2 linked regions of the Bosea vaviloviae genome follow. The protein of the gene in region 1 binds, or shares a complex with, the protein of each later gene. Links are inferred from orthologs where the notes say so. Each region holds a gene or a part of one and is shown on either strand. Other genes may lie near its edges.

Region 1 (3,831 bases):
AGAAGGTCGGTGACGAAATGCGCCGTGGTCTGGCCGTCGACCGTGGCGTTGAGCGCCAGGATGATTTCCTTGACCGCCGGATCGGAGGCGCGCGCCACCAGCGCCTCGAGCGTCAGATGCTCCGGCCTGACGCCGTCCAGCGCCGACAGAATCCCGCCCAGCACGTGATAACGCCCCTGGACCGCGCCCGAGCGCTCCAGCGCCCAGAGATCGGCGATATCGGCGACCACCACGATCTGCCCGTCGTCGCGGCGCGGGTCGCGGCAGAGCGAGCAGGGGTCGCTCGTGTCGATATTGCCGCAGCTCGAGCAGACGACGATGCGCTCGCGGGCGATCGCCATGGCTTCCGAGAGCGGGCCGAGCAATTGCTCGCGCTTCTTGACGAGGTGCAGCGCGGCGCGCCGGGCCGAACGCGGCCCCAGCCCCGGCAATTTGGCCAGGAGCTGGATCAGGCGCTCGATCTCGGGGCCGGCGATGGCGCGGGACATGGAATTATCCGGGGACAGGCGAGTAGCGAATAGCGAGTGGCAAAGCATTCCATTCGCCACTCGCTATTCACTCGCTTCAAAACAGCTTCATGCCGGGCGGGATCGGCAGGCCCTTGGTGATCTCGGCCATGCGCTCCTGCATGACCCGCTCGGAGCGGCTGCGCGCATCGCTGCAGGCGGCGACGATCAGGTCTTCCAGGATCTCGCGCTCATCGGCCAGCATCAAAGCGGGGTCGATCTTCACAGCCTTGACCGCGCCCTTGGCCGTCATGGTGACGCTCACCATGCCGCCGCCGGCCGCGCCCTCGACTTCGATCGTGTCGAGCTCGGCCTGAACATTGGCCATCTTCTGCTGCATTTCCTGCGCCTGCTTCATCAGGCCCATCATGTCGCGCATGGTCGCTTCTCCCAAAAAACCGGGTATCGGAAAATCAGAAATCGATGCCGTCGAAATCCGGCTCGCTATCGTCGAAGAGCGGCTCGGCCTCAGCCAGGTACTCGTCCTCGGAAGACGCCGCGGCAGGCGCCTCGGAGGCCGCGGCGCGGGGATCGCGGACATCGACGATGCGCGCGCCCGGAAAGCGCTCGAGCACCGCCTTGACCGCCGGATGCGAGGCCGCGTCGCTCTCGCGCCGGTCCTTCTCGGCCTCGGCCTGCTCGCGCAGGGTCGCGCCGCCCTCGGCGGTGACGACCGCGACCATCCAGGTCTGGCCGGTCCATTCCTTGAGCTTGCGCGAGAGGTCCGTGGCAAGCGTGCGCGATGCGCCCGAGGTCACCGAGAACTCGATCCGGCCAGGCTCGAAGCGCACCGGGCGGATATCGCGCTCCAGCGCGATCTTGAGCGTGATGTCGCGATGCTGCGAGGCGAGCGCCACGACATCCTCCAGCGAAGCCACCTGCACCAGCGGTTGGGCCATGGCGCGCGGGGCAGCCATGGCAGCCGGCATCGGGTTGGCGCTGGCAAGGACCGGCCGCGCGGCCAGCGCCGTGTTGCCGCCGCCCGAGGGCGGGCGCGGTGCGGAGGAGGGCGCGCCATTGCCGCCGGACATGGCTCCGGAGCCGTCGCGCAGCATCCGCAGGGCTTCATCCGGCGTCGGCAGATCGGCGGCATGGGCGAGGCGCACCAGCACCATCTCGGCCGCCATGACCGGCCTGTCGGCCTGCTTCACTTCGGTGATGCCCTTGAGCAGCAATTGCCAGGTCCGGGCGAGCACGCGGATCGATAGGCGCTGGGCGAAATCGCCGCCGCGCAGGCGCTCGGCCTGGTTCAGCGTGTTGTCCTTCAGCGCCTCGGGCACGAGCTTGAGGCGCGTCACCAGATGGGTGAATTCGGCGAGATCGGTCAGCACCACGACCGGATCGGCGCCAGCGTCATACTGCGCCCGGAGTTCGCCGAGCGCGGCGGCGATGTCGCCCTTCATCACCACCTCGAACAGGTCAATGATGCGGGCCCGGTCGGCGAGGCCGAGCATGGAGCGGACATCGTCGAGCATGATCTGGCCCGCCGCATGGGCGATGGCCTGATCGAGGATCGAGAGTGAATCGCGCACCGAGCCCTCGGCCGCGCGCGCGATTGCCGCCAGCGCCTCGTCCTCGGCGTCGACGCCCTCGGCCTTGCAGATGCCCGAGAGATGCGACACCAGCAGGCTGGCATCGACACGGCGCAGGTCGAAGCGCTGGCAGCGCGACAGCACCGTCACCGGAACCTTGCGGATCTCGGTCGTCGCGAAGATGAAGCGCGCATGCGGCGGCGGCTCCTCCAGCGTCTTCAGGAAGGCGTTGAACGCACCGGCCGAGAGCATGTGCACCTCGTCGATGATGTAGACCTTGTAGCGGGCCGAGACCGGCGCGTAGCGCACCGCGTCATTGATCTGCCGGACATTGTCGACGCCGTTATTGGAGGCGGCGTCGATCTCCATCACGTCGATATGCCGGCCCTCGATGATGTCCTTGCAGTGGATGCCGAAACGGGCGAGGTCGGTCGTCGGCGCGCCGCCGCCATCCTCGGTCTGGTAGTTCAACGCGCGTGCCAGGATGCGGGCGGTCGTGGTCTTGCCGACACCGCGCACGCCGGTCAGCATCCAGGCTTGGGGAATACGGCCGGCGGTGAAGGCGTTGGTGAGCGTGCGCACCATCGCATCCTGGCCGATCAGGTCGCCGAAATGGGCGGGGCGGTATTTCCGGGCCAGTACGCGGTAAGGCGTCGGCGCGGCCAGGGCGGGCGCAGGCGCCGGTTCGAAGCCGGCAAAGCCAGGTTCGTCTGAGGTGGCGGCGTCGGTCTCGTCGGTCATCAGACTGCTTTCGCCAATCGCGAGGCGACGGTCAACGCTTAGTGACGGTCAAGGCCTGGTCTTGTCGCGGATTGCCTGAAGGGCGTCGCAGATGGTGCGATCGCGCCGCCAGGCCGCATGCCGGTCGCGCGCATGAGGTGGGAGGCTGGACGAAGACCCGTTCGGTCTCGTTAGGGCTGCTTCCTTCCGGACCTGACCCGGTTGGCGAGTGAGACGTCCCTCGCCAACCTCCCGGGCGCTATATCGGGGATGTCGCGCCCGAGCGCAAGCCTGCCTGTCGCTGTTCCCGGCTCAAGCCGTCCTTGGCGGTCATGACCGCCAAGGACGAAGGGTCGCAGGCCGGCGCGCTCAACCCGGGCATGTGGCCGGGCATTCGGCATTGACTTGGACGGAGCCATCCGCCATAAGCCCGCCACTTGCGCAGCCTTGTAGGCGGCGCAGAACCTTTTGCATGACAGGCTCGCATGGTCACGCTTCCCGAGGGAAGCCGCGACCGCCGGGCTGACAAGGCCCCGGAGACGGATCGTGAAGAGAACTTATCAACCCAGCAAGCTGGTTCGCAAGCGTCGCCACGGCTATCGCGCTCGCATGGCGACTGTCGGCGGCCGCAAGGTCATCGCAGCCCGCCGCGCCCACGGCCGCAAGAAGCTTTCGGCCTGAGCTGCCGGCGCGTGAGCCTCGCGCGCCTTCTTGTCTGGAAGACTGGCCAATCGCCATGCGCCTCGCCCGTCTGACCCAACGCAAGCAATTCCTGGCGGCGGCCGAACACGGCCGCCGTTTTCGTTCGTCGGTACTGACGGTGCAGGTGCGCGACGCTGCCGAGGAGGCGGGCCGCGACGGCTTGCGCCTTGGGCTGACCGCCTCGCGCAAGGTCGGCAACGCTGTCAAGCGCAACCGCATCCGCCGCCGCCTGCGCGCCGCTGCCGCGCTCGCGCTCAGTGCCCAGGCCGGGCGGGCCTGCGATGTCGTGATCATCGCGCGCACTGAAACGCTGAGCGCCGGCTTCGAGGCCCTGGTCGCCGATCTCTCGATCGCGCTCGACCGCGCCCGGC
Region 2 (3,429 bases), 3.2 Mb from region 1 along the record:
TTCGAACGGGTCGACGACATTGCCCAGCGATTTCGACATCTTCTCGCCCTTGGAGAGCAGGAAGCCGTGGCCGAAGACGCGCTTGGGCAAAGGCAGCCCGGCCGACATCAGGAAGGCCGGCCAGTAAACGGTGTGGAAGCGGACGATGTCCTTGCCGATGATGTGGACGTCGGCCGGCCAGTAATGCGCGCGCGGATCGGCCGGATCGGGAAAGCCCGTCCCGGTGAGGTAGTTGTTCAGCGCATCGACCCAGACATACATCACATGCTTCGGGTCGCCCGGCACGGGCAGGCCCCAGTCGAAAGTCGTCCGGCTGATCGAGAGATCTTCCAGCCCGCTTTTCACGAAGGAGACGATCTCGTTGCGGCGCGTCGGCGGCGAGATGAAGTCGGGAACCGCCTCATAGAGGCTCAAGAGCCGGTCCTGATAGGATTTCAGGCGGAAGAAATAGCTCTCCTCCTCGACCCATTCGACCGGCGTGCCCTGCCCGCCCAGGCGTGTGCCGTCAGCCAGGAGCGTCGTCTCCTCCTCGCCATAGAACGCCTCGTCGCGGATCGAATACCAGCCGGCATATTTCGACAGGTAGATGTCGCCATTGGCCTCCATCCGCCGCCACAATTCCTGCGTCGAGGGCAGATGGTCTGCGTCGGTGGTGCGGATGAAGCGGTCGAAGGAGCAGCCGAGCCGCTGCTCCATCTGCTTGAAGCGTTCTGCGATCTGATCGACGTAAGCCTTTGGATCCAGGCCATTTTGTGCCGCCGTACGCTGCACCTTCTGGCCATGCTCGTCGGTCCCGGTCATGGCGAAGACGTCGTAGCCGTCGAGCCGCTTGAAGCGCGCGATCGCATCCGACGCCACCATCTCATAGGCGTGGCCGATATGGGGGGGACCATTCGTGTAGTGAATGGCGGTCGTCAGATAGAATTTGGGCGCCGTGGCCATAGTCCGGTCCGAAGGGTTCGCTTCACGCTGCGCGCGAGCGGGCAACCGCATCCGACAGATCATGAAACATCGTCATCACGAGAGGGCGGCGATCGAGGTTATAGGTGTCCACCTCGCGGGCCGCGCGTCCCAGCTTTTCCCATACCTCCGCCAGCGGTGCAAGGCGCGCCGGGCTGGCTGCGGCATGGGCATGGAGATGGTCGCCGAGCCAGCTCTGGATGGTGTCGATCATCACCGCGAAGTCGCCCTCGCCCGCCTTGCCGGCGACGTCCTCGGCGAGCGCCAGTAGAGCCGTGAGATCGATGCCCGGAAGCGCATCGAGCCGGGCCCGCACGGCTTCGACCAGCGCCAACGTCTCGGGATCGACATAGGTGAGCGCGCGGCGCACCGAGCCGTCGCTGAAGCTGGCCGCGCGCAACAGGGCCGATTCGTCGAAGGGATCGCCCATTCGCTCCAGCGCGATCCGGCCAGCCTGCGCGATAGCCGCCTCATCCAGAGCCGCGAAGGTCAGGAGCCGGCAGCGCGAGCGGATCGTCGGCAGCATGCGGCCGGGCGCATGCGCCACGATCAGGAAGAGCGCGCGCGGCGGCGGTTCCTCCAACAGCTTCAGCAAGGCGTTGGCGGCCGAGCGATCCATGTCCTCGGCGGAATCGACGATGGCGATGCGCCAGCCGCCTTCGGCCGCGCTCGAACCGAAGCGGTCGAGCACACGCCGAACCGAATCGACCGGGATATTGCTGGTGTAACCCTTGCCATCGGGCTTCTGCGTCCGGCGCAGCACATGCAGATCGGGATGCGATTGCGCCATGATGCGCCGGCTGGCGGGATCCTCTTCCGCCATGGCGAGCGAGCCGGCGTCCGCCGCACGCCGGGCCGGGTCGCCGGCCGCCAGCATGAAACGCGCGGCGCGATAGGCGAAGCTCGCCTTGCCGATGCCTTCCGGCCCACCAAGCAGCCAGGCATGGTGCATCCGGCCCGAGCGCAACGCTTCGAGAAAATCCTGCTCCTGCGCCCCATGCCCGACGAGCGCCAGCGTCTCGCGCGGGTGCGGGGCATTCGGCAGCCGGTCAGGTTCGTCGCTCGTCGCGCGCATCAGGCGTCCTGTGGCAATGGCAGGCGCTGGTGGAGCACAATCCTGACCACGACGGCAAGCGTTTCCGGCGCGGCCGAAGGTCAAGCGCCGCGTGGCGCCCTCCCCGCTCGCTTTACGCCGCCATGAAATGGGTCAGCTTCACATTGAGATAGTCCTGGATGGCCTGCCGGCCGCCTTCTCGGCCCATGCCGGAATGATCGACGCCGCCAAAGGGGGCCTCGGCATGGGCGATCATGAAGGTGTTGACTCCGACCATGCCAGCCTTGAGTTCTGCGCTGAGCGCCTCCGCGCTACGCTGACTGGCAGTGAAGCCATAGGCAGCCAGGCCGTAGGGCGTCGAATTCGCCCGCTCGATCGCGTCATCCAGCGTTCGGAAGGTCGCGATCGGCGCCAGCGGGCCAAAGGGCTCGTCGCGCATGATACGGGCGTCGTCGGGTACGTCGGAAAAGACGGTCGGTTCGAAATGGAAGCCCTTGTTCCGGTTGGCCGGGCGGCGCCCGCCGGTGAGGCGACGCGCGCCCGAAGCTTCCGTTTCGGCAGATAGCGCCTCGACGCGGTCGCGCTGGCTGGCGAGCGTCAGCGGGCCCATCGTCGTCGCCCGGTTCTGACTGTCGCCCAGCACCAGCGCTTCGGCAGCCCTGACCATGCCGCTGGCGAAACGCTCTGCCAGGCTTTCATGCACATAGAAGCGGTTCGGCGCGATGCAGACCTGGCCGGCGTTGCGGAACTTGAACAGCGCACACAATGTCGCGGCGCTGTCGACATCGGCATCCTCGCAGATCACGACGGGGGCATGGCCGCCGAGTTCCATCGAGCAACGCTTGACGGTCTTGGCGGCCTCGGCCAGCAGCATCTGACCGACGCGCGTCGAGCCGGTCAGTGAAATCTTGCGGACCTCCTCGGCAGCCATCAGGAGAGGCGTGATCGTCTCTGCCGGGCCGAAGAGCATCTGGACGGTGCCAGCCGGAGCTCCGCCTTCTGCACAGGCTTCGGCGATCAGCGTCGAGGTCAGCGGTGTCTGCTCGGAGGGCCGGCAGATGATCGGGCAGCCCGCTGCCAACGCTGGCGCGATCTTGCGGGCGAGCAGATTGATCGGGAAATTCCAGGCGGTGAAGGCGGCGACGATGCCGACCGGCTCCAGCGCCGTGGCCAGGCGCCCGCCCTGGCGGGAGGGGATCGTCTCGCCAAAAAGGCGCTCGGCCTCGCCGGCAAACCAGTCGAATTGCTCGATCGCGATCAGGACTTCACCCTCGGATTGGGCGATCGGCCGGCCGATCTCATAGGACAATGCGCTCGCCAGCGCGCCCTTGCGCGCTTCCATCGCTCGGGCGATGCCGCGCAGCACCTTGGCCCGCTCCCAGCCATGCACCTTCGACCAGGTTTTCAGCGCGGCA

The links.
Region 2: the proteins of BHK69_RS05225 (region 1) and BHK69_RS19745 are in contact, whole or in part, in a cryo-EM structure (PDB 8GIZ), measured with the Escherichia coli proteins. The link is inferred for Bosea vaviloviae from one-to-one orthologs.

What each region holds. Positions count from the first base shown.
Region 1 is NZ_CP017147.1:1,103,698-1,107,528, forward strand. Bases 350-3,285 are described here. They hold BHK69_RS05225 (DNA polymerase III subunit gamma/tau), read right to left. Parts: upstream 2,780-3,285; coding sequence 920-2,779; downstream 350-919. Other genes in these bases: recR (recombination mediator RecR), read right to left, coding at 350-488; BHK69_RS05220 (YbaB/EbfC family nucleoid-associated protein), read right to left, coding at 565-885. Also shown: more of recR, read right to left, coding at 1-349; rpmH (50S ribosomal protein L34), read left to right, coding at 3,305-3,439; rnpA (ribonuclease P protein component), read left to right, coding at 3,495-3,831. UniProt on the Escherichia coli protein: Part of the beta sliding clamp loading complex, which hydrolyzes ATP to load the beta clamp onto primed DNA to form the DNA replication pre-initiation complex.
Region 2 is NZ_CP017147.1:4,320,423-4,323,851, forward strand. The notes cover bases 1-2,981. They hold BHK69_RS19745 (DNA polymerase III subunit delta'), read right to left. Parts: upstream 2,036-2,981; coding sequence 965-2,035; downstream 1-964. Other genes in these bases: metG (methionine--tRNA ligase), read right to left, coding at 1-942; BHK69_RS19750 (NAD-dependent succinate-semialdehyde dehydrogenase), read right to left, coding at 2,148-2,981. Also shown: more of BHK69_RS19750, read right to left, coding at 2,982-3,429. UniProt on the Escherichia coli protein: Part of the beta sliding clamp loading complex, which hydrolyzes ATP to load the beta clamp onto primed DNA to form the DNA replication pre-initiation complex.